DNA from 3 places in the Streptomyces broussonetiae genome. Region 2 is predicted to be linked to each of the others. Evidence: predicted binding sites of a transcription regulator. Region 2 holds the regulator's gene; each other region holds the start of a gene.
The links. Region 2 encodes HrcA, which represses chaperone genes, less so after heat shock. Its sites were predicted from a motif close to TTNGCACTCNGNNNNNCNGAGTGCNAA; they were not measured.

Region 1 (9,370 bases), 1.1 Mb from region 2:
TCCGCCGTGTACGAAACCGGGCCGCGGTTGGACGCGACCAGCACCTCGGCACCGTGCGTGGAAGCCATGGTCCTCAACCTAGCCCGGCCCGGAAACCCTCAAACGTGTGCCCACGCCCGACACCGCCGCCGTATACGAACTCAGGCCATCCTCCTCAGGCCACCTTGCGCTCGGCGTACTCCGCGATCTCCACCATCGGCGGCCGCTCCTCGGTGTCCACCGAGTAGGTGCGCGGCTCGAAGCCGTCCTCGCCCCGCTCGAACTGGGTCAGCGAGGGGCGCACCAGGTGGCCCCGGGCCAGCCGGAGCTGGGCGGTGCGGTAGATGGCCGCGGCCATCCGGCCGAGCGCCTGGCCGTCCTGGTGCCGGTGCCTGCGCACGCCGACGTCCACCTGGGCCAGCGCGTCGAGGCCCACCAGGTGCAGGGCGTCGACCAGCATGCCCAGTTCCACGCCGTAGCCGACCGGGAAGGGCAGTTGTTCCAGCAGGCCGCGGCGGGCCGCGTACTCGCCGCCGAGCGGCTGCACGAACCCGGCCAGCTGCGGCCAGTGCATGTTCAGCAGCGGGCGGGCCATCAGCTCGGTGACCCGTCCGCCCTGCCCGGCGGCCGAGCCGAGAGGGCGGTCGTACATGGCCTTGACCAGGGCCACCTCGGGGTCGGTGAGCAGCGGGCCGACGATTCCCGAGACGAAGTCGGAGGAGAACTCCCTGAGGTCCGCGTCGATGAAACAGATGATGTCCCCGGAGGTGACGAGAAGCGAGCGCCACAGGACTTCACCCTTGCCGGGGACGGCCGCGATGCGGGGCAGGATCTCGTCGCGGTGAACGACCCGCGCGCCCGCGGCGGCGGCGACCTGGGAGGTGCGGTCGGTGGAGCCGGAGTCGACGACGACGATCTCGTCGACGAGACGGACCTCCTCCACGAGGTCGCGGCGGATGGCCGTGACGATGTCGCCGACGGTCTGCTCCTCGTTGAGCGCGGGCAGCACGACGCTGATCGTCTGGCCCGTGCGCTGCTTGGCGGCCAGGATCCGGTGCAGCGGGCGGTCGGCCACGGACCAGGAACGGGTGGCCAGCCAGCGCTCGACTTCTTCCAGCACGGTCTGTGGCTCCTCACTGTTCGTGATCACGTGGGGTCATGCGGTGATCAATCTCGCGGTTCGGACGACTATCTCAACTGTCCTGGGCTTCGGTTACAGTCTTGAGCAACGCCGATGACCATCGCATGTCGAGGGGCGCGCGCGTTCCACAACCGCATACAGCTCATCCAGAGGGGCAGAGGGACACGGCCCGATGAAGCCCCGGCAACCCTCCAGCCGGTCTCGTTTTTCACAAGCGAGGCTCCCGGCTAGGGAAGGTGCCAAATCCGTCTCACGGCGAGATGCGTCGTGAGGAAGATGAGGAGAAAGGGCCTCGCCTCCATGGCTGTGCAGACAGTTGCAAGTTCCAGCACCTCCACCGTCGACCTCGGTCCCGCCGTGGCGCTGAGCTGTCGCGAGTGCGGTCACCGCGTCCCGCTCGGCCCGGTCTTCGCGTGCGAGGAGTGTTTCGGTCCGCTGGAGGCCGCCTACGACTTCTCCGGCTACGACACCGAGGAACTGCGCCGGCGGATCGAGTCCGGTCCGGCCAGCATCTGGCGGTACGCGCCCCTGCTGCCCGTCCCGGCGGACGTGGCCGACAAGCCGAACCTGAACCCGGGCTGGACCAACCTCGTCAAGGCCGACAACCTCGCCCGCGAACTGGGCGTCACCGGCGAGCTGTTCGTGAAGGACGACTCCGGCAACCCGACGCACTCCTTCAAGGACCGCGTCGTCGCCCAGGCCCTGGAGGCCGCCCGCGCCTTCGGCTTCACCACCCTGTCCTGCTCCTCCACGGGCAACCTGGCGGGTGCCGTCGGTGCCGCCGCCGCCCGCGCCGGCTTCCGGTCCTGCGTGTTCATCCCGCACGACCTGGAGGAGGGCAAGGTCGTCATGGCCGCGGTCTACGGCGGCGAGCTGGTCGGCATCGAGGGGAACTACGACGACGTCAACCGCTTCTGTTCCGAGCTGATCGGCGACCCGGCCGGCGAGGGCTGGGGCTTCGTCAACGTCAACCTGCGCCCGTACTACGCGGAGGGCTCCAAGACCCTGGCGTACGAGATCTGCGAGCAGCTCGGCTGGCGGCTGCCGGACCAGCTGGTGATCCCGATCGCCTCCGGCTCCCAGCTCACGAAGATCGACAAGGGTCTGAAGGAGCTGATCGAGCTGGGCCTGGTCGAGGACAGGCCGTACAAGATCTTCGGCGCGCAGGCCGCGGGCTGCTCGCCGGTGTCCACCGCCTTCAAGGCCGGTCACGACGTGGTCCGCCCGCAGAAGCCGAACACCATCGCCAAGTCCCTCGCCATCGGCAACCCGGCCGACGGGCCGTACGTCCTGGACATCGCGCGCCGTACCGGCGGTGCGGTGGAGGACGTGACCGACGAGGAAGTCGTCGACGCGATCAAGCTGCTGGCCCGCACGGAGGGCGTCTTCGCGGAGACGGCGGGCGGTGTGACGGTCGGCGTCACCCGCAAGCTGCTCAAGGAAGGCCTCCTGGACCCGGCGAAGACCACGGTGGTCCTCAACACCGGCGACGGGCTCAAGACCCTCGACGCGGTGGCCGGCACCGGCCTGAGCGCCACCATCCGCCCGACCCTGGACTCCTTCCGAGAGGCTGGCCTCGCATGAGCGTGACCGTTCGCATCCCCACCATCCTGCGCACCTACACCGGCGGCCGGGCCGAGGTCGCCGCCGAGGGGGCGACCCTCGCCGAGGTCATCGAGGACCTGGAGAAGAACCACACCGGGATCTCCGCCCGTGTCCTGGACGACCAGGGCAAGCTGCGCCGGTTCGTGAATGTCTACGTCAACGACGACGACGTCCGCTTCGAGCAGGGCCTTGAGACGGTGACCCCCGACGGCGCCGGTGTCTCCATCATTCCGGCGGTCGCCGGCGGCTGATATATACCCTCGGTAACCGCAGTTACCGACTGTTCATCGAATGGCCCCTTCCGTGAGAGAAACGGAGGGGGCCATTCAGCGTGATTGAGCGCGGTAGAGTTGGGGAACGCGTTCCGATCTCGAAGGTCACGGGCCCCGGATTCCCCACCGCGGGCCCGATAAGAAGCAGCCAAAGTGTGCGGGCTTTCTGTGGCTTTTGTTCCGCTTTGCGCGGCCCGACTTGCCCTGAATTCAGCCGAAGTTTAGGTAGATTCCGGACCGGGCTCGTCCAGATTTCTCGTCCGATTGACCTGTTGCAGACGGCAGTTGGACAGATACATTCAGCCGCGGTCGACGCGTTCCGGCGCACGCCCCCGACCGATGGGGGGTGAGGTCTGACCCGGGTCCGCGAAGTGTGGATCTGTGCAAGGGCCAGTAATAGGGGAGTTAGGCATGGCTCAGGGCACCGTCAAGTGGTTCAACGCGGAGAAGGGGTACGGCTTCATCGCGGTCGACGGTGGTGCGGACGTCTTCGTCCATTACAGCGCCATTCAGATGGACGGCTACCGCACCCTTGAAGAGGGGCAGCGGGTGGAGTTCGAGATCTCGCAGGGCCAGAAGGGCCCGCAGGCCGACATGGTTCGCCTCAGCGCCTGAACGTTTCTTGTCCCAAGGGCCCGCACCTCGCGAGGGGTGTGGGCCCTTCGCCGTCCCCGGGCCACGCTGTCCGCGGGTGGCCGAGCGCCCCCCCGGACCCGCCGTAGGCGCTTGCGCCCACCCGTCACCCGACCACCACCCCATCGAGCCCGCTTCGCGGGCGCACCTTGCACTCGACCATGCCGAGTGCTAATCATTGGCGTTAGCACTCTGAAGGTGAGAGTGACAAAGAAGGACCGGGTCGGTGAGGCCCGCAGGCCATGTGGGGCAAGGAACCACAGGTCGGCGAGCCGTCCGTCGCGGGCGCGGGCGCGGTCCGAAGGAATCACCCCCAGTCCTGGAGGGACCACTTCACATGGCCAAGATCATCGCGTTCGACGAGGAGGCGCGGCGCGGCCTCGAGCGCGGCATGAACCAGCTCGCGGACGCCGTCAAGGTGACGCTCGGCCCCAAGGGTCGCAACGTCGTCCTCGAGAAGAAGTGGGGCGCCCCCACGATCACCAACGATGGTGTCTCCATCGCCAAGGAGATCGAGCTCGAGGACCCGTACGAGAAGATCGGCGCCGAGCTGGTCAAGGAAGTCGCCAAGAAGACGGACGACGTCGCCGGTGACGGTACGACCACCGCGACCGTGCTCGCCCAGGCCCTGGTCAAGGAAGGCCTGCGCAACGTCGCCGCCGGTGCCAACCCGATGGCTCTCAAGCGCGGTATCGAGAAGGCCGTCGAGGCCGTCTCCGCCGCCCTGCTGGAGCAGGCGAAGGACGTCGAGACCAAGGAGCAGATCGCCTCCACCGCGTCCATCTCCGCCGCCGACACCCAGATCGGCGAGCTGATCGCCGAGGCCATGGACAAGGTCGGCAAGGAAGGCGTCATCACCGTCGAGGAGAGCAACACCTTCGGTCTGGAGCTCGAGCTCACCGAGGGCATGCGCTTCGACAAGGGCTACATCTCCGCCTACTTCGCGACCGACATGGAGCGCATGGAGGCGTCGCTCGAGGACCCCTACATCCTCATCGCCAACTCCAAGATCTCCTCGGTCAAGGACCTGCTCCCGCTCCTCGAGAAGGTCATGCAGTCGGGCAAGCCGCTGCTGATCATCGCCGAGGACGTCGAGGGCGAGGCCCTGTCGACCCTGGTCGTCAACAAGATCCGTGGCACCTTCAAGTCCGTCGCCGTCAAGGCCCCGGGCTTCGGTGACCGCCGCAAGGCCATGCTCGGCGACATCGCCATCCTCACGGGCGGCGAGGTCATCTCCGAGGAGGTCGGCCTCAAGCTGGAGAACGCGACCCTGGACCTCCTGGGCCGCGCCCGCAAGGTCGTCATCACCAAGGACGAGACCACCATCGTCGACGGCGCCGGCTCCTCGGAGCAGGTCGGCGGCCGGGTCAACCAGATCCGCGCCGAGATCGAGAACAGCGACTCGGACTACGACCGCGAGAAGCTGCAGGAGCGCCTGGCGAAGCTCGCCGGCGGTGTCGCGGTCATCAAGGCCGGTGCCGCCACCGAGGTGGAGCTCAAGGAGCGCAAGCACCGCATCGAGGACGCCGTCCGCAACGCCAAGGCGGCCGTCGAGGAGGGCATCGTCGCCGGTGGTGGCGTGGCCCTGCTGCAGGCCTCCTCGGTCTTCGAGAAGCTGGACCTGGAGGGTGACGAGGCGACCGGCGCCAACGCCGTGAAGCTCGCCCTGGAGGCCCCGCTGAAGCAGATCGCCGTCAACGGTGGTCTCGAGGGTGGCGTCGTCGTGGAGAAGGTGCGCAACCTGGCCGTCGGCCACGGTCTGAACGCCGCCACCGGCGAGTACGTCGACATGATCGCCGAGGGCATCATCGACCCGGCGAAGGTGACCCGCTCTGCCCTGCAGAACGCCGCCTCCATCGCCGCGCTGTTCCTCACCACCGAGGCCGTCATCGCCGACAAGCCGGAGAAGGCCGCCGCGGCCGCTCCGGGCGGCATGCCGGGCGGTGACATGGACTTCTGATCGACCTGACGGTTGATCGCGTCCTTACCGAGGGCGGCACTCCCTGTCGTGAGGCAGGGGGTGCCGCCCTCGGGCGTGTTCGCAGTGGCCCGGATCACACAGGGGTGGGTCGTGGTCCGGAATGGGGGCGGCGCGCACGTCGTTACTTAATGAGCTGCAACAATGCGCACACACATACCGGTCGGTTGGCACCCGTCGACCGCTCACCCCGCACTCACGAGGAGCCCCCCACGTGACCGCCACCCCCTCCGCCTCCCGCGCGGCCCAGATCCTGTCCCGCCCGATCGCCCTCAACGGCCTCACCGTTCCCAACCGGATCGTGATGGCGCCGATGACCCGGATGTTCTCCCCCGGCGGCATCCCCGGCGAGGACGTGCGCTCCTACTACGCGCGCCGCGCCGCCGCCGGTGTCGGCCTGATCGTCACCGAGGGCACCTACGTGGGCCACGACTCGGCCGGCCAGAGCGATCGCGTGCCCCGCTTCCACGGCGAGGAGCAGCTGGCGGGCTGGGCCAAGGTCGCCGAGGACGTGCACGCGGCCGGCGGCACGATCGTCCCGCAGCTGTGGCACATCGGCATGGTCCGCAAGCAGGGCGAGCCGCCCTTCGCGGACGCCCCCGCCGTCGGCCCCTCCGGCCTGGTCACCGCCGGTGCCGAGCCCACCGGCAAGGCGATGACCCAGCAGGACGTCGACGACGTCATCGCCGCGTTCGCCGAGGCTGCTGCCGCCGCCGAGCGCATCGGCTTCGACGGCGTGGAGCTGCACGGCGCCCACGGCTACCTCCTGGACCAGTTCCTGTGGGACAGCACCAACACCCGTACCGACGCCTATGGCGGCGACCCGGTGGCCCGTGCGCAGTTCTCGGCGGAGATAGTCGCCGCGGTCCGCGCGGCGGTGTCCGCGGAGTTCCCGATCATCTTCCGCTACTCCCAGTGGAAGCAGCAGGACTACACCGCCCGCCTCGCCGAGACCCCCGAGGAACTGGAGGCCATCCTGGCCCCGCTCGCCGCGGCCGGTGTCGACGTCTTCCACGCCTCCACCCGCCGCTACTGGGTGCCGGAGTTCGACGGCTCGGACCTCAACCTGGCCGGCTGGACGAAGAAGATCACCGGCAAGCAGGTCATCAGCGTCGGCTCGGTCGGCCTCGACGGCGACTTCATCAACGCCTTCCAGGGCGAGGGCTCCGCGGTCAAGGGCATCGACAACCTCCTCGACCGCCTCGAGGCCGACGAGTTCGACATGGTCGCGGTCGGCCGCGCCCTGCTGCAGGACCCGGAGTGGGCGGCCAAGGTCCTCGCCGACCGCTTCGAGGAGCTGAAGCCGTACGACGCCGCCGCGGTGAAGACCCTCAGCTGACTGCGCCCTTGGGGCACTTGTGATCGTCGTCGTCCGTTCCCTGATGAGAGTTGCGGCATGAGGGAAGCGAGGAGTTAGCGATGACGACGACCGAGTCCCAGGCGGTCCCGGACACCGGCGGCCCGGACGGCCCCGTGGTGCGCACCGCGTCCGGCGCGGTGCGCGGCCTGCGGGAGCAGGGCCTGTCGGTGTTCCGGGGCATCCCCTACGCCGCACCCCCCGTCGGCCCGGACCGCTTCCAGGCCCCGCGCCCGCCCCACCCCTGGGACGGCGTCCGCGAGGCCTACGCGTTCGGGCCCCCGCCCCCGCAGGAGGAGGGCCTGCTCGGCCGCGCGCCCCAGCTCCCGGCCGCGTCCGGCGACGAATGGCTGACGGTCAACGTGTGGACTCCCGACCCGGACCCGTCGACCGCCCGCCCGGTGATGGTGTGGCTCTACGGCGGCGCCTTCAAGGTGGGCCACGGCGGCCAGCCGGGCTACGACGCCCAGCATCTCGCCCGCGAGGGCGACGCGGTGCTCGTCAGCTTCAACTACCGCCTGGGCATGGAGGGTTTCGCCCACTGGACCGGCGCTCCCGCCAACCGCGGCCTGCTGGACCAGGTGGCCGCCCTGGAGTGGGTCCAGGAGAACATCACTGCGTTCGGCGGCGACCCGGACCGGGTCACCGTCTTCGGCGAGTCGGCGGGCGCGGGCTGCATCGCCGCACTGCTCGCCATGCCCGCCGCCCGCGGCCTGTTCGGGCGCGCGATCGCCCAGAGCGTGCCCGGCACGTTCTTCTCCCTGGACCTGGCCCGCGACATCGCCACCGCCCTCGCGGCCGAGGCGGGCCGCCCGCCCACGGCCGCCGACCTGGCCGCGCTGGACCCCCGGCAGCTCACCGAGGCGGGCAAGGCACTGGGCGCGAAGATGCGTGCGTACACCGATCGTTGGGGCCAGGTGGCCCCGAGCGCGGTCCCCTTCTCCCCGGTGGTCGACGGCGAGGTCCTGCCGACCACCCCCTGGGCGGCCCTGGCCGCGGGCGCGGCCCGTGACGTGGACCTCCTCGTCGGCCACAACCGCGACGAGTTCCGCCTGTTCCTGGTCATGGCGGGCCTGCCCGGCAAGATCACGGACGAGATGGCGACGCAGACCCTGCGCCTGTACGCGCCGGGCGGGCAGGCAGGAGAGGCGGCCTACCGAGCGGCCTTCCCCGGGGCGGGCGCGGAGCAGCTCTTCGAACGGGTACAGACGGACTGGCTGTTCGCCCTGCCGAGCCTGCGTCTGGCGGAGGCCCAGCGGGCGGGCGGCGGCCGTGCCCACGTCTACGAACTGACCTGGCCGGCCCCGGAGACCATCGGCCGGCTGGGCGCCTGCCACGGCCTGGACCTCCCGCTGCTCTTCGGCACGTTCGGCGCCGACCTGGGCGCCCTCATCTTCCCCGGGGGCAAGCCCACCCCGGAGGCGGAGCGGCTCTCGGCGTTCATCCGCAGCGCCTGGACGACGTACGCCCGGACCGGCGACCCGGGCTGGCCGCAGTACGACTCGCAGGCGCGCCTGGTGCAGGTCCTGGACGTGGAGCCGAGGGTGGCCCCGTATCCGGAGGAGCAGAGCAGGAGCATCTGGGAGGGCCACGAGTTCGGCGCCCTGCCGCTGCTGACCTGAGCGCCGCCTACAGATTGCCCAGAGGACCGTTCATGGGCTCGATGTCGACACGCACGGGCGTTCCCCACACCCGCAGCACCTCGTAGTCGGTGAACTCGTGGACGAGCCGGTAGGCCATGGCGGCCCGGGACGAGCGTCGCTGGGCGGCGAGATACGTCTCGGCCTCGCGCCGGTCCCGCCGGGGCGTGCCGCACAGCTGCCACTCCTGCCCGTTCCAGGCCTCCGGCAGCCAGCGCTGCTGCGGCTGGGGCCGGTCGGCACGGACGCCGTAGCGGGAGGGGGCGGTGGCGGGCGCGGCTTCGGCCCTGCCGCCGCTCTGGTACTCCGACCGGCGGGCGGCCCGGCGCCGGGTCTCGCACAGCAGGCACAGATCGGGCGCGCTCTCGTCCACGGGCCCCTGCGGGTGCTCGGGACACCGGGTGGCGGGCGCGCTGCTGCCGGCGCTCTCCTCCACGAGGTCGAGCGCCCGGCGCAGATCGGCCTTGATCTCGTGCAGCCGGGAGTCCGGGGTGTCGCCGGTCAGGGCCTCCCCGTGTTCCCCGACGAGGCGTAGGGCGCGGCCGAGGGCGGCCAGCTGGGCGTGGTTCATGGTCAGTCCGCGTAGTCCTTCAGTTTCTCGGTGTCCAGTGTGCTGCCGACGGGCGCCGGCAGTTCGACGGTAGCGCCCCAGGGGTAGCCGGGGGGACTGCAGGTAGTGGCCTTCCTTGTAGGTCAGGCCCCTGCGCGGTGTTGGCGCACCGGCGGGGGCCGTTTGCTCATGGCCGCACGCCAGAGCCTCGTGAC
Region 2 (9,370 bases):
AACAGGGGGTTGGCCAACGCCTGCTTGTGCAGGGCGTGGGCGCCGGACTCGGGGGTCGCGAGGAAGGCCGTGCCCAGCTGGGCCGCGCTCGCGCCCGCCGCGAGGACGGCGGCGATCTGACTGCCCCGCATGATGCCGCCGGCGGCGACGACCGGAATGTTCACGGCCTCGCGGACCTGTGCGACCAGTGACAGCAGGCCGATACCGGAGCCGTCGTTCTCCTGCAGGTCCCGGTGGGTGCCCTGGTGGCCGCCGGCCTCCACGCCCTGTGCGATCACCGCGTCCGCCCCGGCCTGCTCGACCGCGCGGGCCTCCTCGGCGGTGGTGGCGCTGACCAGGGTGACGGTGCCGGCCCGGCGCAGCCGGTCGAGCACCTCCCGGCTCGGCACACCGAAGTGGAAGGAGACCACCGGCACCGGGTTGTCGAGAAGTACGGCGAGCTTGGCCTCGTAGCCGTCGTCCCGTCCGCTGTCGGGGTCGCCCAGTTCGGTCTCGTACCAGGCGGCCTCACCGGCCAGCTGGTGGGTGTAGACCTCGACCACGCCGGACTCGGCGTACTCGGGCTGCGGCATGAACACGTTCACGCCGAAGGGGCGGCTCGTGAGCCCCCGCAGCTGCTTGATCTCCCGGTACATCCCGTCGGCGGTCTTGTAACCGGCGGCGAGGAAGCCGAGGCCGCCGGCCTCGGAGACGGCGGCGGCGAGCTGCGGGACGGAGACACCGCCCGCCATGGGGGCCTGCACGATCGGGTGGGGGAAGAGATCGGTCAGCGCGGAGGACATGACCGCATGTTGTCACGTCCTTCGAACAAGTCCGAATCGGGGCTTGCGTCGGCATAGGACAACGGCATACGGGGTGCCGGAGCACCCCGTACGGCCCTTGTCGGACGACGCCTCAGCGTCCGTTGAAGGCGTCCTTCAACCGCGAGAACAACCCCTGCCGGCCCGGCTGATTGTGCCTGCCCGGGGGCCGGCCCCCGGACCCCCGGCCACGCCCCGGCGCACGTCAGCGTCCGTTGAAGGCGTCCTTCAACCGCGAGAACAACCCCTGCTGGCCCGGCTGGAACTGGCCCTGCGGACGCTCCTCGCCGCGCAGCTTGGACAGCTCGCGCAGCAGCCGCTCCTGCTCGGGGTCCAGCTTGGTCGGGGTCTGCACCTCGACGTGGACGATCAGGTCGCCCCGGCCGCCGCCGCGCAGATGCGTGACGCCCCGGTTGTGCAGCGGGATCGACTGGCCGGACTGGGTGCCGGGCCGGATGTCGACCTCCTCCATGCCGTCCAGGGTCTCCAGCGGCACCTTCGTGCCGAGCGCCGCCGCAGTCATCGGGATGGTGACCGTGCAGTGCAGGTCGTCGCCGCGCCGCTGGAAGGTCGGGTGCGGCAGCTCGTGGATCTCGACGTACAGGTCACCGGCGGGACCGCCGCCGGGGCCGACCTCGCCCTCACCGGCGAGCTGGATCCGGGTGCCGTTGTCGACACCGGCCGGGATCTTCACGGTCAGCGTCCGCCGCGACCGCACCCGCCCGTCACCGGCGCACTCCGGGCACGGCGTGGGCACGACCGTGCCGAAGCCCTGGCACTGGGGGCAGGGGCGGGAGGTCATGACCTGGCCGAGGAAGGACCGGGTGACCTGGGACACCTCACCACGACCGCGGCACATGTCACACGTCTGGGCGGTCGTACCGGGCGCCGCGCCCTCACCGTTGCAGGTGTTGCAGACGACCGCGGTGTCGACCTGGATGTCCTTGGTGGTCCCGAAGGCCGCCTCGCCCAGCTCGACCTCGATACGGATCATCGCGTCCTGGCCGCGCCGGGTGCGTGAGCGCGGACCGCGCTGCGACGCCGTACCGAAGAACGCGTCCATGATGTCGGAGAAGTTGCCGAAGCCACCGGCCCCGAAACCGCCCGCGCCCGCACCGCCGGCCTGCGAGAGCGGGTCGCCGCCCAGGTCGTAGACCTGCTTCTTCTGCGGGTCCGACAACACCTCGTAAGCGGCGTTGATCTCCTTGAACCGCTCCTGGGTCTTGGGATCCGGGTTGACGTCCGGGTGCAGCTCGCGCGCGAGCCGACGGAACGCCTTCTTGATCTCATCCTGCGACGCGTCGCGGCGCACGCCGAGAACGGCGTAGTAGTCCGTGGCCACTTACGACTCCGCCAGGATCTGTCCGACGTACCGTGCCACTGCGCGTACCGCTCCCATCGTTCCCGGGTAGTCCATGCGGGTCGGTCCGACCACGCCGAGCTTGGCAACCGCCTCGCCGCCCGAACCGTAGCCGACCGACACGACGGACGTGGAGTTGAGTCCCTCGTGGGCGATCTCGTGCCCGATGCGCACGGTCATGCCCGGATCCTTCGCCTCGCCGAGGAGCTTGAGGAGCACGACCTGCTCCTCCAGCGCCTCGAGCACCGGCCGGATCGTGAGGGGAAAGTCATGTCCGAAGCGAGTGAGATTGGCGGTGCCGCCGATCATCAGCCGCTCCTCGTTCTCCTCCACGAGTGTCTCCAGAAGTGTGGAGAGCACCGTGGAGACCGTACCGCGGTCCTCCGGCTCGAAGGCGTCCGGGAGGTCCTCGACCAGCGTCGGCACGTCCGTGAACCGGCGCCCCGCGACGCGGCTGTTGAGCCGGGCCCGCAGATCCGCCAGCGAGGCCTCGCCGAACGGCGCCGGGCAGTCGACCATCCGCTGCTCGACCCGGCCGGTGTCCGTGATCAGCACGAGCATCACGCGCGCGGGGGCGAGCGCGAGCAGCTCCACATGCCGCACGGTGGACCGGGTCAAGGACGGGTACTGCACGACGGCGACCTGCCGCGTGAGCTGCGCGAGCAGCCGTACGGTACGGGCCACGACGTCGTCGAGATCGACGGCGCCCTCGAGGAAGTTCTGGATGGCCCGCCGCTCGGGCGCGGTCATCGGCTTGACGCCCGCGAGCTTGTCGACGAAGAGCCGGTAGCCCTTGTCCGTGGGGATCCGCCCGGCACTGGTGTGCGGCTGGGCGATGAACCCCTCGTCCTCCAGGGCCGCCATGTCGTTGCGCACGGTCGCCGGGGAGACGCCGAGGTTGTGCCGCTCGGTCAGCGCCTTGGAGCCGACCGGCTCCTCGGTGCCGACGTAGTCCTGGACGATGGCGCGCAGCACCTGAAGCCTGCGTTCACTCAGCATTCGCGCGCACCTCCAGCACCTCGTCCCCTCGTACCGCTCGTCCGTCTGTTCGGCCGCCTGGCACTCTTCCCATGCGAGTGCCAGCCTTTCCCGGGGCCCAGTGTACGGCTGTCGGGTACACCCGGGGCAAGGTCGGTGCCGTCGTTGCGGCCCGTAGGGCTAGCGTCGCGGTATGACGCTGACTTGGGAAGAGCTGGGATGGGAGCGGCTGGCCGCCGGGATCGGGCGGTGCCGGCTTCCTGGCTGGGACTGCACCGTGGGACTGGTCCTCGGCGAGGATACGGCGCTGATGGTGGACGCCGGCTCGAGTCTGGCCGAAGGCGCGCGGCTGCGGGCGCAGGCGCAGGAACTGGCCGGCGGTCGTGTGACCCATCTCGCGCTCACGCACCCCCATTTCGATCACGTCTTCGGGACTCCGGCGTTCGCCGGGGTGCAGGTGTACGCGGCGGTCGGTGTCGACGCGGTGTTCGCCCACGAGCGCGAGGAGCTGCGCCTGGACGCGATCAGGAACGGCCTGCCGGCGGCCGAGGCCGACGAGGCGGCGGACGCCCTCGTACCGCCCGGCCACCAGGTCTCGGGCGAGTGGACGCTCGACCTGGACGACGGCCGCCAGGCGCTTTTGGCCAACGTGGGCCCCGGTCACACGGCGAACGACCTGGCGGTCCTGATCCCGGGCGAGCGCGAGGTGGTCTTCTGCGGCGACCTGGTCGAGGAGTCCGGCGAGCCGCAGGCAGGCCCGGACGCGGTTCCGTCCCGTTGGCCGGACGCCCTGGACCGGCTCCTGTCCCTGGGCGGCGAGGACGCACTGTACGTGCCCGGTCACGGAGCGGTGGTGAACGCGGCGTTCGTACGACGTCAACGCGACGCGCTGGCCGCCCGTTTCGGCGTGTCGTGAGCGCGGGCGGGGGACTTCTCCTATGGTCATCCGAATGCGCCCACCCGTCTCCCGCCACCACCCCTCCAACGAGGGCCCTGCGGGCCCGCGCCCTCGTGTGTACTCCGCCGACCTGACCCCGCCGTGGAAGAAGCAGCAGCCCGCGCCGGAGGTGGCGGCGGAGCCGGGTCTGGTGGTGGAGGAGCCCGGCACCGGCTTCTGCGGGGCGGTGATCCGCTGCGAGGCGGGCACGGTGACCCTGGAGGACCGCTTCGGCAAGCACCGGGTGTTCCCGCTGGAGCCGCGCGGCTTCCTGCTGGAGGGCAGGGTGGTGACGCTCGTACGGCCCGCGTCGGGTGGTCCGGTACGGCCGTCCCGCACGGCCTCCGGCTCGGTGGCCGTCCCCGGCGCCCGCGCCCGCGTGGCCCGCGCCGGCCGCATCTACGTCGAGGGCCGCCACGACGCCGAACTGGTCGAGAAGGTGTGGGGCGACGACCTGCGCGTCGAGGGCGTGGTCGTGGAGTACCTGGAGGGCGTGGACGACCTGCCGTCGATCGTGTCGTCCTTCGCGCCGGGCCCGGACGCGAGGCTGGGCGTGCTCGTGGACCACCTGGTGCCGGGCACGAAGGAGTGGCGCATCGCCCAGTCGGTGACGAGCGAACACGCGCTGGTCGTCGGCCACCCGTACATCGACATCTGGGAGGCGGTGAAGCCGTCGTCCCTGGGAATCGCCGGCTGGCCCCGGGTGCCGCACGGCCAGGACTGGAAGACGGGCGTGTGCCGGGCGCTGGGCTGGCCGTCGCAGAACACCGGCGCGGTGTGGCAGGCGATCCTGAAGCGGGTGACCTCTTACAAGGACCTGGAGCCGGAGCTGCTGGGGCGGGTGGAGGAGCTGATCGACTTCGTCACGGGTAGCGGTGGGGCCTGACGTTGGGGAACGATCCGAACTCGGTGGTGTCCAGTTCGAGTCCCAAGACCTCCACCGGAACTGGATCGCCGAATTTGATGATCTCCTGGCCCAGGTAGTCGGCGTCCTCGCCCTGGCCCGCAGGCTTCGTCAGCAAGACGCAGTGCGCCATGATCGGGTCCAGGATGAGGTAGGCAGGGATCTTTCCTGCCGCGTTACCGCCAAGTCCGGAACCGGCTCGCTGGCCTCGTCAAGGATGTCGACGTCCTGGGTCTGAAGCCTCGCCCACCGCTTGCGCGGGATCTGGTCCAACACGTCTTCCACGATCATGTTGTGGACCAGATCAGGGCTTGCCGTCATCACAATTACCCCCCGGAGAAGCTCGACCTTCACGCCCTCCGGAGGCTCGAGTTCCTCGAAGACCTTGGTCATTCCACGCTCGTCCACAGCGGTCATCTCCGTGGCCCTCCGCATCCGCCGCGTCCTTTTGGCGGCAGCCCACGAACCAGGTTAGGGACCGAACCGGCGTTCCGGGGTCATTCACTCGCCCGGGTGCTCAGTCCACCAGATCCCTCACCACCCCGTCCGCCAGCAACCGCCCCCGCAGCGTCAGCACGGCCCGCCCCTCCTCGTACGGACCCTCCTGCAGGAGCCCGTCCGCCAGCGCCCGCCGTGACGCCGCGAGCCCCTCCTCCCTCAGCAGGGACAGCGGCACTCCCTCTCGCAGCCGCAGCTCCAGCAGGATCCGCTCCACCCGCCGGTCCTCGTCCGACAGCAGTTCCCGGCCCGCACCCGGTGAACGGCCCGAGGCCAGCGCCGCCGCGTACGCGCCGGGGTGCTTGACGTTCCACCAGCGCACTCCGCCCACGTGCGAGTGCGCCCCCGGTCCCGCGCCCCACCAGTCCGCGCCCCGCCAGTACAGCTCGTTGTGCAGGCAACGGCCCGCCTCGGAGGTGGACCAGTTGGAGACCTCGTACCAGTCGAAGCCCGCCGCCGAGAGCGCCTCCTCGGCGATCAGGTAGCGGTCCGCGTGGACGTCGTCGTCGGTCATCGGCACCTCTCCCCGGCGGATCCGGCGGGCGAGCTGGGTGCCCTCCTCGACGATCAGGGCGTACGCGCTGATGTGGTCGGGACCCGCGCCCAGCGCCGCCCGGAGCGAAGCCCGCCAGTCGTCGTCGCTCTCGCCCGGTGTGCCGTAGATCAGGTCGAGGTTGACGTGCTCGAAGCCCGCCGCGCGCGCCTCCGCCACGCAGGCTTCCGGGCGCCCCGGGGTGTGCGTGCGGTCGAGCACGCGCAGCACATGCTGCCGCGCGCTCTGCATGCCGAAGGAGATCCGGTTGAAGCCGCCCTCGCGGAGGGTCGCCAGGTACGCGGGGTCCACGGACTCCGGGTTCGCCTCCGTCGTCACCTCCGCGTCCGCCGCCAGGCCGAACTCGTCGCGGATCGCGCCCAGCATCCGTACGAGATCGTCGGCGGCCAGCAGCGTCGGCGTACCGCCCCCGACGAAGACCGTGCGGACCTCGCGCGGGTCGTCGCCGAGCACCTTGCGGGCCAGGCGGATCTCGTCCGCCAGCGTCTGTGCGTAGTTGTCGCGGGACGCCAGCACCCCGCCCGTGCCGCGCAGCTCGGTCGCGGTGTAGGTGTTGAAGTCGCAGTAGCCGCAGCGGGTCGCGCAGTACGGGACGTGCAGGTAGAAGCCGAGCGGGCGGTCTGCGGCCCCGGCGAGCGCAGACGCGGGCAGCGCACCGTCGGCGGGGACGGGCTCGCCGTCGGGGAGTGCGGAAGGCATGTCCCCATTGTCCAGCACCCCGGGCGCTACTCCGCCTGCAGGACGAGCAGCGCCAGATCGTCCTCGGGCGGGCCGCCACCGAAGTCGTGCACCAGGCGGCGGATCCTTTCCGCGATCAGCTCGGCGCTCAGGCCCGCGCAGCCGGACAGGGCGCGGGCCAGCCCGTCGCCGTCGTCGAACTGGCGGGAGCCGGAGCGCCGCTCGGTCACCCCGTCGGTGACGCACAGCAGGCTGTCACCGGGCCTCAGGTCGAGGGTCTCGCTGCGATAGGTCTCGTCCTCGATGACACCGAGCAGGGTCTGCGGTCCGGCCGCCGTACGCACCGTGCCGTCGGGGCCGAGCACGAGCGGCAGCGGATGGCCGGCCGAGGCGAGGGTGCAGCGGACCCCGCCCTCGTACGGCGTCAGCTCGCCGTAGAGGAGGGACAGGAAGCGGGTCTGCGGGCCCTCCCCCGGGGCCACGGGCCGGGCGCCGGCGGCGACCAGGGCCCGGGCGGCGGCGTCGGCGGCCTCGGTGGCGTCGTCCAGGAGGAGCTGGTTGAGGCGGTCGAGGACGTCGGCGACGCCGTAGCCCTCGCGGGCGAGCAGCCGGAGCCAGGGCCGGGCCAGCCCGATCACGACCGCCGCCTCGGGGCCCTTGCCCTGGACGTCCCCGACGGCGAAGCACCAGCGGCCGTCGCCCGCCGGGAACAGGTCGTAGAAGTCGCCGCTGGGGCCGCCCTTGTCGCGCGGCTCGTAGACGAGCGCGCTGCTCATCCCGGGGATCTGGGCGACCGCGCCGGGCAGCAGACCGCGCTGCAGAACGGCACTGATGGTGGCCTGGCGGGCGTACTGGCGGGCCGCGCCGATGGCGAGCGCCACCCGGCGGCCCAGGTCCTCCACGAGCCCGGTGACCTCGTCGGGGAACCCGGCGGGCCTGCTGCGGCCGATGACCAGCGTGCCGAGCGGCCGGCCGCCCGCGATCAACCGGTACGCCAGCGCCGTGCCCTCGGCGCCGCCCGGGCCGAGCGCGTCGCCGGGCCACGGGTACGGCTCGGGGCCGGAGCGCAGCCCGTCGCGCGGGGCGGGCGGCTCCTTCTCCAGGGCGCGGTGCAGTTCCTCGACGCGGCCCTCGCAGGTGTGCCAGACCCGGTCGGGGCCGCCGCCGTCGCCGCCGCGCACGCTCGCCTCGTCCTCCAGCCACACCGCGCACCAGTCGGCGAGCCGGGGCACGATGAGCTGGCCGGTGAGAGCGGTGACCAGGGCCTCGTCCAGTTGTCCGGCGAGCAGGTCGGAGGCCTCGGCAAGGAAGGACAGCGCGCCCCGGCCGAGCCAGTCCGCGTCGCCGTCGGCCCGCAGCGGCTGCGGGGCCAGGTTCTCGGCGACCTCCAGTTCCGGGCCCGGGGCCGGCCCGTCCGGCTCGTCCAGGCCGCCCGGAGGAAGTCGCGCCCAGACGGTCTTGGCACCGGCGCGGTAGGTGACGCCCCAGGCCTCGGCGAGCGTGGCGACCAGGCGCAGCCCACGCCCGTACTCGGGGGTGTCGTACGACCCGTCACCCCCGAAGGCGTCGCGCGGAGGGCGCGAGGGATGCCGGTCGCACACCTCCACGACGAACGCGCCGGTCTCCTCCAGCCACCAGTCGACCTCGACGTCCGTACCGGCGTGTACGACGGCGTTGGTGACCAGCTCGCTGACGACGGCCATGGCGTCGTCGACGAGCCGGGCCGCCACGTCCGGCTCATCGGCCAGCGCGGCCTGCACCAGCGCCCGGGCCGCCCCGGGCGCAAGAGCGCTTCCGGGCAGCGTCGCCCGCCCGCGCGCCTCCCGGGCCCGGGACTCGCCCTCCCGTTGCGTGGGTATGGCCGCCATGTCCATGCGGCCAGGGTGACAGACAGAGGGCGGACGAAAGCGGGGAGTTATCGAAGTGGCCAGAAGACGGCAGCTTTTGAACGTCGGTGAGCATCAACTCCCCGCGGGGCGCGGGAACTGCGTGTGCAACCGAGAACGGCCCGCAGTTCCCCGCGCTGAACCGACCTCCTACTTCTCCCTGGCCCCGGCGTACATCTCGTCGATGAGGCCCTTGTACTCCCGCTCCACCACGGGCCGCTTGAGCTTGAGGCTCGGCGTGATCTCGCCGTGCTCCACGTCGAGATCCCGGGGCAGCAGCCGGAACTTCTTGATCGTCTGCCACTTCTGGAGCCCGGCGTTGAGCTGCTGCACATATCCGTCGACCATCTCGACGGTCTGCGGCGCGGCGACGATCTCCGCGTACGCCCGGCCCTCCAGCCCGTTCTCCTTCGCCCAGTCCAGGATCGCGATCTCGTCGAGGGCGATGAGGGCGGTGCAGTAGTTCCGGTCGGCGCCGTGCACCAGGATGTTGGAGACGTACGGGCACACACCCTTGAACTGGCCCTCGACCTCGGCCGGGGCGACGTACTTGCCGCCGGAGGTCTTGATGAGGTCCTTCTTGCGGTCGGTGATGCGCAGGTAGCCGTCGGGCGACAGCTCGCCGATGTCTCCGGTGTGGAACCAGCCGTCGGACTCCAGCACCTCGGAGGTCTTCTCGGGCAGCCCGTGGTAGCCCTCCATGATGCCGGGGCCGCGCAGCAGGATCTCGCCGTCGTCGGCGATGCGCACCTCCGTGCCGGGCAGCGGCTTGCCGA
Region 3 (9,370 bases), 2.2 Mb from region 2:
CGACTCCACCGCGAGCTGCGGCAGTACGGCCACCCCGAGGCCCGCGCCGACCAGGCCGACCACGGCCGGGTAGTCGTCCGTGGCGAAGTCGATGCGCGGGGTGAAGCCGGCCCCCTCGCAGACCTCGACCAGCTGACCACGGCAGCGCGGGCAGCCCGCGATCCAGGGCTCCTGGGCCAGTTCACCGATGGCCACACTCTCCGCGCGCGCGAGGCGGTGCCGCTCGGGCACCAGGGCCACCAGACGGTCCGTCAGCAGAGGCCGTACGACGAGATCGTCCCAGTCCTCGGCGGCCGCCGCTCCGCCGTAGCGGAAGGCCAGGGCCAGGTCGCAGTCACCCTCGCGCAGCAGCGCGACCGACCTCGGGGGCTCGGCCTCCTCCAGGAAGACACGGGTGCCGGGGTGGGCGGCACGCAGGGCGGCCAGGGCGGTGGGGACCAGGGTGGAACTACCGCTGGGGAAGGAGACCAGCCGGACCCGGCCGGCCCTGAGGCCCGCGATGGCGGCGACCTCCTCCTCGGCGGCGGTGAGCCCGGCGAGGATGCCGGAGGCATGGCGGACCAGGGCCTCGCCGGCCTGGGTCAGGCGCATCTCACGGCCGCTGCGGACCAGCAGCGGAGTGCCGACCGAGGTCTCCAGGACCTTCATCTGCTGGCTGACGGCCGGCTGGGTGCAGCCCAGTTCACGCCCCGCCCCCGAGAAGGAACCGGTGGCGGCGACGGCGCGCAGGACTCGGAGATGACGTGCCTCTATCACCCTTTGAGCATAAGCCCCGCTTGGGGAAGTTGCCCAATATTCGCTCGACGCTTTGAGGTGGGCCCGCGTACCGTGCGCACATGAAGGTTCTCTCGGTCAATCTGGGCCACCCGCAGCCGGTGCCGTACACGGATCAGGCGGAGGGCGTGACGGGCATCGACAAGAAGCCGGCCGCCGGGCCGGTGCGGGTGGCGGCGCCTGGCCCCAAGGGGGTCGGCGCGAGCGGGCTCGCCGGGGACTCCGTGTGCGACCTGCGGCACCACGGCGGGGACGAGCAGGCGGTGTACGCGTTCGCGCGCGAGGACCTCGACGAATGGGAGCGCGAACTCGACAGATCGTTGGCCAACGGTTGCTTCGGGGAGAACCTGACGACGGAAGGCCTGGAGGTCTCCCGGGCGCTGATCGGAGAGCGCTGGCGGATCGGCAGGAGCCTCGTCCTGGAGGTGACCTCGGGCCGGATTCCGTGTCGTACGTTCCAGGGCCATTTGGGCGAGCGCGGCTGGGTCAAGAGATTCACCCGGAAGGCCGCGGCGGGTGCCTACCTCCGGGTGATCGAACCGGGCGAGATCCGGGCGGGCGACCCGGTCGAGATCGTGCACCGGCCGGACCACGGGGTGACGGTGGAGATGCAGTTCCGCGCGGTCACCACCGAGCAGGAACTGCTGCCGCGGCTCCTCGCGGCGGGCGAGGCGCTGCATTCGCAGGCGCTGGCGCGGGCGCGCAATTACGTAGCGGCGCAGCAGGGCTGAGGTGCCGTCATCGGGGCTCTCGCGCGGATCCCGCGGCAGCGGACGCCGTCGGTCCGGGTCACTACCCTTGGGCCATGACAACGGCTCTGATTACGGGATCGACCGCGGGCATCGGCGCCGCGTTCGCGCGGCGGCTGGCGGCGGACGGGCATGACCTGGTCCTGGTGGCGCGGGACACCGGGCGACTGCGCGAGCAGGCGACCGAACTGCACGACCGGCACGGCATCGAGGTGGAGGTGCTGAGCGCCGACCTGTCCGAGGACAAGGGCATCGAGACGGTGGCCGACCGGCTCGGCGACCGGAAGAACCCGGTCGACCTGCTGGTCAACAACGCCGGGTTCGGCAACAAGGGCCGCTATCTCGACGTGGCCATGACCGACGAGCTGAGGATGCTCAAGGTGCACTGCGAGGCGGTGCTCCGGCTGACGTCGGCGGCGGCCGAGGCGATGCGCGAGCGGCGCCGGGGCGGGATCGTCAACGTCGCCTCCGTGGCCGCCTTCGTGCCGCGCGGCACCTACGGCGCCTCCAAGGCATGGGTCGTGCAGTTCACGCAGGGCGCGGCCCGGGACCTGGCGGGCAGCGGTGTGCGCCTGATGGCCCTGTGCCCCGGCTTTGTGCGCACCGAGTTCCACCAGCGGGCCGGGATGGGCACGGACAACATCCCGGGCTGGATGTGGCTGGACGCCGACAAGCTGGTCTCGGCGGCCCTGGCCGATCTGGCGCGCGGGAAGTCGTTGTCGATCCCCGACCCGCGCTACAAGGCGCTCATGGGCCTGGTGAAGGTGACACCCCGTGGGCTGATGGGCGGGATCAGCTCGAGGACCGGGCGCAGGTACGGGCCGCAGTAGCCCCGCGGACGCGTGGGTGACGCCGTCGCTCCGGTGTGGAAATGGGGCGAAAATGAGCGTGACAGAAACCGGGCCAGGGGGGGCCGGGAGGCGGCGTCATGACCTTCGTACAGCTCATCGAGTGCAGGACGAGCCGGCTGGACGAGATGAACCGGCTCATGGACGACTGGGTCGCACAGACCAAGGGGAGGCGGGCGGCGGCGCACGCACTCGTCGGCAAGGACCGCTCGGACGCGTCGCACATCGTCGAAGTCGTGGAGTTCCCGTCGTACGAGGAGGCGATGCGGAACTCGAACCTCCCCGAGACCGACACGGTCTTCCAGGGGATCCTTGCCCTCTGCGACGAGATGCCGACGTTCACGGACCTGGACGTCGTGCGGGACGAGTGGCTGGCGGAGGAGACCGTACGGCGGTTCTTCGCGGCGCTGACGGCCCCGGATGAACTGCCGCCGTTCAACGACCTGTTGGACGAGGACATCCACACCCACGATCCGATCAATCCGCAGGACACCCTCGGGCTGGACAACGTCCGCGCCGAGTACCGGATGTGGCGCGCGGCCTTCGACCTCACGTTCACCATCGAGGACCTGCTCACCCAGGGCGGCCGGGCCTGCGCACGATGGACCGCGCACGCCACGCACAAGGGCGACTTCCTGGGGATCGCGGCCACCGGGCGGAAGGTCGCGATGACCGGGACGACGATGTTCCGGTTCGGTGACGACGGCAAGATCACCGAGATCTGGTGGCAGGACGACATGCTGGGGCTGATGCAACAGCTCGGCGCACTGGACGAGTTGGAGAAGTAGACCCTCGAGGCACGGACAGGGCGGCGGCGGACAGGGCGAAGGCCCGGCCCCCCTCGCGGGGTGCCGGGCCTTCGCTCGAGAGCGGCGTGGCTCAGTGGGCGTGGCCGTGGCTGTGGCCGTGGCCCGCGGCCTCCGGCTCCTCTTCCTTCTTCTCGACGACCAGGGTCTCGGTCGTCAGCAGGAGGGAGGCGATGGAGGCGGCGTTCTCCAGGGCGGAGCGGGTGACCTTCACCGGGTCGATGACGCCGGCCTTGACCAGGTCGCCGTACTCGCCGGTGGCGGCGTTGTAGCCCTGCCCCTTGTCCAGGTCCTTGACCTTGGAGACGATGACGTAGCCCTCCTGGCCGGCGTTCTCGCCGATCCAGCGCAGCGGCTCGACCACGGCGTTGCGGACGACCGCGACACCGGTGGCCTCGTCGCCGGTCTTGTCGAGGTTGCCCTCGAGGATCTTCGAGGCGTGGACCAGGGCGGAGCCACCACCGGAGACGATGCCCTCCTCGACCGCGGCGCGGGTCGCGGAGATGGCGTCCTCCAGACGGTGCTTCTTCTCCTTCAGCTCCACCTCGGTGGCGGCGCCGACCTTGATCACGCACACGCCGCCGGCCAGCTTCGCGAGGCGCTCCTGGAGCTTCTCGCGGTCCCAGTCGGAGTCGGTGTTCTCGATCTCGGCCTTGATCTGGGCGACGCGGCCGGTGACGGCAGCGGAGTCACCGGCGCCGTCGACGACCGTGGTGTCGTCCTTGGTGACGGTGACGCGGCGGGCGGAGCCCAGCACATCGAGGCCGACCTGGTCGAGCTTGAGGCCGACCTCCTCGGAGATGACCGTGGCACCGGTGAGGATCGCCAGGTCCTCCAGCATCGCCTTGCGGCGGTCGCCGAAGCCGGGGGCCTTGACCGCGACCGCGTTGAAGGTGCCGCGGATCTTGTTGACGACCAGGGTCGACAGGGCCTCGCCCTCGACGTCCTCGGCGATGATCAGCAGCGGCTTGGAGGCACCGGCCTGGATGACCTTCTCCAGCAGCGGAAGCAGGTCCTGGATGGAGCTGATCTTGCCCTGGTTGATGAGGATGTAGGGGTCCTCAAGGACGGCCTCCATGCGCTCCTGGTCCGTCACGAAGTACGGCGACAGGTAGCCCTTGTCGAAGGCCATGCCCTCGGTGAAGTCCAGCTCCAGACCGAAGGTGTTCGACTCCTCGACGGTGATGACACCGTCCTTGCCGACCTTGTCCATCGCCTCGGCGATCAGCTCGCCGACCTGCTGGTCCTGGGCGGACAGCGCGGCGACGGCGGCGATGTCGGACTTCTCGTCGATCGGGCGGGCCGTGGCGAGCAGGTCCTCGGAGACGGCCTTGACGGCGGCGTCGATGCCCTTCTTCAGGGCGGCCGGGGAGGCACCGGCGGCGACGTTCTTCAGGCCCTCGCGCACCAGCGCCTGGGCGAGCACGGTGGCGGTGGTGGTGCCGTCACCCGCGATGTCGTTGGTCTTGGTCGCCACCTCCTTCACCAGCTGCGCGCCGAGGTTCTCGTACGGGTCCTCGATCTCGACCTCGCGGGCGATCGTGACACCGTCGTTGGTGATGGTGGGGGCGCCGAACTTCTTGTCGATGACGACGTTGCGGCCCTTGGGGCCGATCGTCACCTTCACCGTGTCGGCCAGCTTGTTGACGCCGCGCTCGAGGGCGCGACGGGCGTCCTCGTCGAACTTCAGGATCTTCGCCATGACAGCGGGAGCCCTCTCGGAAATCTAATGGGTGGAAAGACAACTGCGCCCCGGACGCCCGGCTTCGTTATCGGTCGCGGGGGCCAGGGGCGCAGCTCAGGAGCAAAGGGTTGCTCGAGGTGATTACTTCTCGATGATCGCGAGCACGTCGCGAGCCGAGAGGACGAGGTACTCCTCGCCGTTGTACTTCACCTCGGTGCCGCCGTACTTGCTGTACAGGACGACGTCGCCGACCTTGACGTCGAGCGGCAGACGCTCGCCGTTCTCGAAGCGGCCCGGGCCCACGGCGAGGACGGCGCCCTCCTGGGGCTTCTCCTTCGCGGTGTCCGGGATGACCAGGCCAGAGGCGGTGGTCTGCTCGGCGTCGAGCGGCTGGACCACGATGCGGTCCTCGAGCGGCTTGATGGCAACCTTGGAGCTGGTGGTCGTCACGATCCGACCTCCCCCTTCGGAGATCTCACGGGGTTAACTGTCTGAGGTGGCGACCAGGTGGATCCGTCGTCGCGGGTGCCGGACCTGCCCGTCGCGTTTTTGGCACTCTCACGCGTCGAGTGCCAGAGCCGAGACTATGACCGGGATTAGCACTCGGTCAAGCGGAGTGCCAATGCCCGTGGCGCGTCGGCCGAAGATTGCCCGCGCCGGGTGCCCCGGGTGCGCCGGGTGGCGGCGTCGCCCCGCCGTCACCGGGAGCTGCCGCTCCGGCCCCCGCCCAGGCCCGAACGGCCTCGCTCTCGGTCGCCGGACGGGCCGAACCGTGCCGACCGGCGCCGATCAGTTCAGGTAGTCCTCGAGCCGCCCCACCGTCAGTCCCCGCTGCTGCACCCTGCGCAGGACCCGGATCGTGCGGTCCCGCAGGGCCCGGCCCACCGTCTCGTCCGGGCCGACCAGGACGATGTCGCCGGGACCCAGGCGGGGCTTGCCGCGGGCGTAGGCCAGGTCGGTCGGGGTCATGGTGGCGCGCCACAGGACGATCGCGGAGATGCCGCAGTCGGTGGCCGCGCGCAGGGTGGTGGTGTCGTACGCGCCGTAGGGCGGACGGAAGAGGCTGGGGCGCAGGCCCAGGCTGGACCTGAGGCGGTCCTGCTGACCGCAGATCTCGGCGCGCTGGCCGGGGTAGGGCAGTCCGGCCAGCGCGCGGTGGTCGAGGGTGTGGTTCTGGATGCCGGCGCCCAGCCGGTGCAGGCGGGCGAAATGGCCGTAGCCGGGGCCGGCGATGCTGTCGGTGAGGAACATGGTGACCGGCAGCCGCAGTTCGCGGACCATGTCCACGAAGCGGGGGTCCTTGTCGGCGCCGTCGTCGTAGGTGAGGAAGACGACCGGGTCGCGGGTGGGCACGTGGTCCATGACGCGGGGCAGGGAGCGGCCCGCGCTGTGCGGGGAGAGCGCGAGGGTGCGGGCGGCCGGCCGGGGCGGGCTGGCGAGGGGCTCGGCCAGGCCCCAGCGACGGTAGTTCGGGTCCGGGGCGGGGCGGTGCGGGCCGTGCGGGCGGACCCGCTCGGCGGCCTTCCTGCCGAGGCGCTCGATGGGGTCCACGGACTGGGCGCAGCCGCCGAGGAGGAGGGCCGAGGCGAGCAGCGCGGCCGTGGCCCGCCGCGGGCGCCGCCCGGGGCCGGACCGCCGTACGCGCCCCGCCCACGGGCTCCTCCCGGGCCTCACAGGTAGTCCTCCAGGCGGGCCACGGCGTAGCCGTCGCGCGTGACCTTGTTCAGGAAGCGGCGCATGTCGTCGACCATCGTGCCGTTCCAGTCGGAACGGCCACGGAAGTGGGTGAGGACGATGTCGCCCCGGCGCATCCTCTGGTCGTCCTCGCGGTACTCCCAGTGGTCGACGTACACCTCCTCGTTCCAGATCGGCGCGTACCGGATGCCGCAGGCCTTGGCGGCGCGCAGGCTGTCCTGGTTGTAGTTGCCGTACGGGAAGCGCATGACGGTGGGTGCCCTGCCGAACTGCTTCTTCATGATCTTCTGCATGCCGCAGATCTCGTCCTTCTGCTGTTCGTAGGACAGGCCCGGCAGGTAGGGGTGGTGCAGGGTGTGGTTGTTGAGGGTGTGGCCGTAGGACTGCATCGTGCGGAAGTAGCCGTAGTCGTCCTTCACCAGGTAGTTGCTGAGGAAGGCGGTGTACGGGATCTTCAGGTCCTGCATCATCCGCAGGAAGGCGGGGTCCTTCTCCGAGCCGTCGTCGATCGTGAGGAAGACGATCTTCTGGTCGGTGGGGATCGTGGTGAAGACCGGGGGCAGGGCCCAGGCTTTCTGGTGGGCCACCTCGAAGCCGGGCCGGGCGGTGATCCGCGGCTTCACCCTGGGCGGCGGCGGGGCCGTCAGCGGGACTTCGGCCAGTCCCCAGCGCTTGGCGGCAGCGACCAGCCGGGCGTGCTCCGCGGCCTTGCGGGCCTGGGGGCTCAGGGCCTGCGCGGGGCCGTCGTGGCCGGGTGCGGGCGCGGGGCGGGGGGTGGCGGCGGGGTCGCCGCAGCCGGAGAGGAGGGCGGTGGAGGCCAGCGTGGCGGCTCCGCAACCAAGCGCCAGACGCCCAAGACGCGACCGATTTTTATCGTTTTGTACGACTGCTCGCATGATGTCGGATCCTCCCAGGGGTCCACCCGGATCCCGGGCCGACACCGCCGCCGCAGGCGCACCATCCACCGACTGGCCCACAATGAGCCGGTGAACGACCTCGCTCTGCTCCTCACCTCCGAAGGCCGTGCCCTCCTCGACGAGGTCCGCGGCACCGCCCCGGCGGACGAACTCGCCGTCGCCACCCGGCTGCGCCGCGACCACCCGGCCGAACTGGTGTCGGCCGCGCTCGGCCAGGCCCGGCTGCGGCAGCGGGCGGCGGCGAAGTTCGCGGCGACGGACGCGGAGCGGATGTTCTTCACGCCGAACGGGGTCGAGCAGTCGACGCGGACCACCGTGGCCGCCTACCGCGCCGAGCGCTTCAAGGAGCTGGGCGTGACCTCCGTCGCGGACCTGTGCTGCGGGATCGGCGGGGACGCGATCGCGCTGGCCCGGGCGGGGATCCGGGTGCTCGCCGTGGACCGGGATCCGCTGACGGCTGCCGTGGCCCGCGCGAACGCCGAGGCCCTGGGGCTGGACGAGCTGATCGAGGTGCGGGAGGCCGACGTCACGGAGGTGGACACCGCCGGGTACGACGCGGTGTTCGTGGACCCGGCGAGGAGAGGGGGCCGCGGCAGGATCTTCGATCCCGAGGCGTACTCACCGCCGCTGTCCTGGGCCGTCGGCGCGGCCCGTACGGCAGCCCGCGCCGCCCTGAAGATCGCCCCCGGCATCCCGCACGAGGCGGTCCCCGCCGAGGCCGAGGCCGAGTGGATCTCCGACGGCGGGGACGTGAAGGAGGCGGTGCTGTGGTTCGGGACCGGCGCGCCGGGCGCCGTACGGGCCACGCTGCTGCCCGGCCCGCGCACCCTGCTCGGCCGGGGCCTGCCCGATCCCCGGGTGCGGCCGGTCGGACGGTATCTGTACGAGCCCGACGGCGCCGTGATCCGGGCCCATCTGGTCGCCGAGGTGGCCGAGGACCTGGACGGCGGGCTGATCGACCCCACCATCGCGTACGTCACCGCCGACGAGCCACGCCCCACCGGCTACGCCTCCGCCTACGAGATCACCGACCAGCTCCCCTTCAACGTCAAGAAGTTGAAGGCCCTGCTGCGGGAGCGGGAGGTCGGCACGCTGACCGTGAAGAAGCGCGGGTCGGCGGTCGAGCCGGAGGAGCTGCGCAAGAAGGTGAAGCCGCAGGGGCCCCACTGCGCGACGGTGTTCCTGACCCGGGTGGCCGGGGCGCCGACCATGCTCGTGGGACAGCCCCTCTAGGTCCTGTCGTCACCTTCCCGTCGTCGCCCGAAGGGCGGCGTCACGGCGTCTGGTGCGGGGCGGACGGGAAGGCGACGACAGGGCCTGGGCGCCGCCTGCGTCAGGAGGACCGGCCCGGAGAGGAAGGGTCCGCCGCCCGGCGCAGCAGCAGCTCCCGTTCCTGCTCGTTGCGCGCGAGCCCCGCCGCCCGGACGAACTCCTCGCGGGCCTCCGCCACGCGCCCGAGCCGGGCCAGCAGATCGCCGCGGACGCTGGGCAGCAGGTGGTAGTCGCGCAGGACGGGCTCGGCGGCCAGGGCGTCGACCAGCCTCAGTCCCTCGGCCGGGCCGTCGGCCATCGCCACGGCGACCGCACGGTTCAGCTCGACGACCGGGGACGGGGCGGCGACCGCCAGCAGGCCGTACAGGGTGGCGATGGTGCGCCAGTCGGTGTCCTCGTAGCGGTACGCGTGCGCGTGGCACGCGGCGATGGCGGCCTGGAGGGCGTACGGGCCGGGCGCGCCCGGGGCCGTGGCTCCGGCGCGGTCCAGGGCCCGGATGCCGCGGGCGATGAGCCGCCGGTTCCAGCGGCGGCGGTTCTGCCGCTCCAGCAGGACCGGGGTGCCGTCGGACGCGGTACGGGCGGCGGTCCGGGACGCCTGGAACTCCAGCAGCGCGGTCAGGCC

Region 1: the regulator HrcA is predicted to act here: its motif matches at 3,779-3,805, upstream of groL (chaperonin GroEL).
Region 3: the regulator HrcA is predicted to act here: its motif matches at 5,458-5,484, upstream of groES (co-chaperone GroES).

What each region holds. Positions count from the first base shown of each region.
Region 1 covers NZ_CP047020.1:4,528,973-4,538,342, reverse strand. Annotated here, with positions in the region: gene GQF42_RS20950 (alpha,alpha-trehalose-phosphate synthase (UDP-forming)) at 1-68, opposite strand, end outside; gene GQF42_RS20945 (glucosyl-3-phosphoglycerate synthase) at 155-1,099, opposite strand; SAM riboswitch class I at 1,260-1,403, shown strand; gene thrC (threonine synthase) at 1,421-2,704, shown strand; gene GQF42_RS20935 (MoaD/ThiS family protein) at 2,701-2,976, shown strand; gene GQF42_RS20930 (cold-shock protein) at 3,409-3,612, shown strand; gene groL (chaperonin GroEL) at 3,968-5,590, shown strand; gene GQF42_RS20920 (NADH:flavin oxidoreductase) at 5,823-6,947, shown strand; gene GQF42_RS20915 (carboxylesterase/lipase family protein) at 7,028-8,587, shown strand; gene GQF42_RS20910 (hypothetical protein) at 8,595-9,176, opposite strand.
Region 2 covers NZ_CP047020.1:3,431,792-3,441,161, forward strand. Annotated here, with positions in the region: gene GQF42_RS15870 (nitronate monooxygenase) at 1-782, opposite strand, end outside; gene dnaJ (molecular chaperone DnaJ) at 1,006-2,142, opposite strand; gene hrcA (heat-inducible transcriptional repressor HrcA) at 2,143-3,159, opposite strand; gene GQF42_RS15885 (MBL fold metallo-hydrolase) at 3,332-4,054, shown strand; gene GQF42_RS15890 (DUF3097 domain-containing protein) at 4,089-4,961, shown strand; partial or broken gene GQF42_RS15895 (Uma2 family endonuclease) at 4,939-5,414, opposite strand; gene hemW (radical SAM family heme chaperone HemW) at 5,497-6,729, opposite strand; gene GQF42_RS15905 (SpoIIE family protein phosphatase) at 6,756-8,576, opposite strand; gene GQF42_RS15910 (AMP-dependent synthetase/ligase) at 8,745-9,370, opposite strand, start outside.
Region 3 covers NZ_CP047020.1:5,666,236-5,675,605, reverse strand. Annotated here, with positions in the region: gene GQF42_RS26400 (LysR family transcriptional regulator) at 1-756, opposite strand, end outside; gene GQF42_RS26395 (MOSC domain-containing protein) at 837-1,505, shown strand; gene GQF42_RS26390 (SDR family NAD(P)-dependent oxidoreductase) at 1,580-2,353, shown strand; gene GQF42_RS26385 (ester cyclase) at 2,452-3,159, shown strand; gene groL (chaperonin GroEL) at 3,251-4,879, opposite strand; gene groES (co-chaperone GroES) at 5,003-5,311, opposite strand; gene GQF42_RS26370 (polysaccharide deacetylase family protein) at 5,651-6,535, opposite strand; gene GQF42_RS26365 (polysaccharide deacetylase family protein) at 6,532-7,452, opposite strand; gene GQF42_RS26360 (class I SAM-dependent methyltransferase) at 7,543-8,706, shown strand; gene GQF42_RS26355 (RNA polymerase sigma factor) at 8,807-9,370, opposite strand, start outside.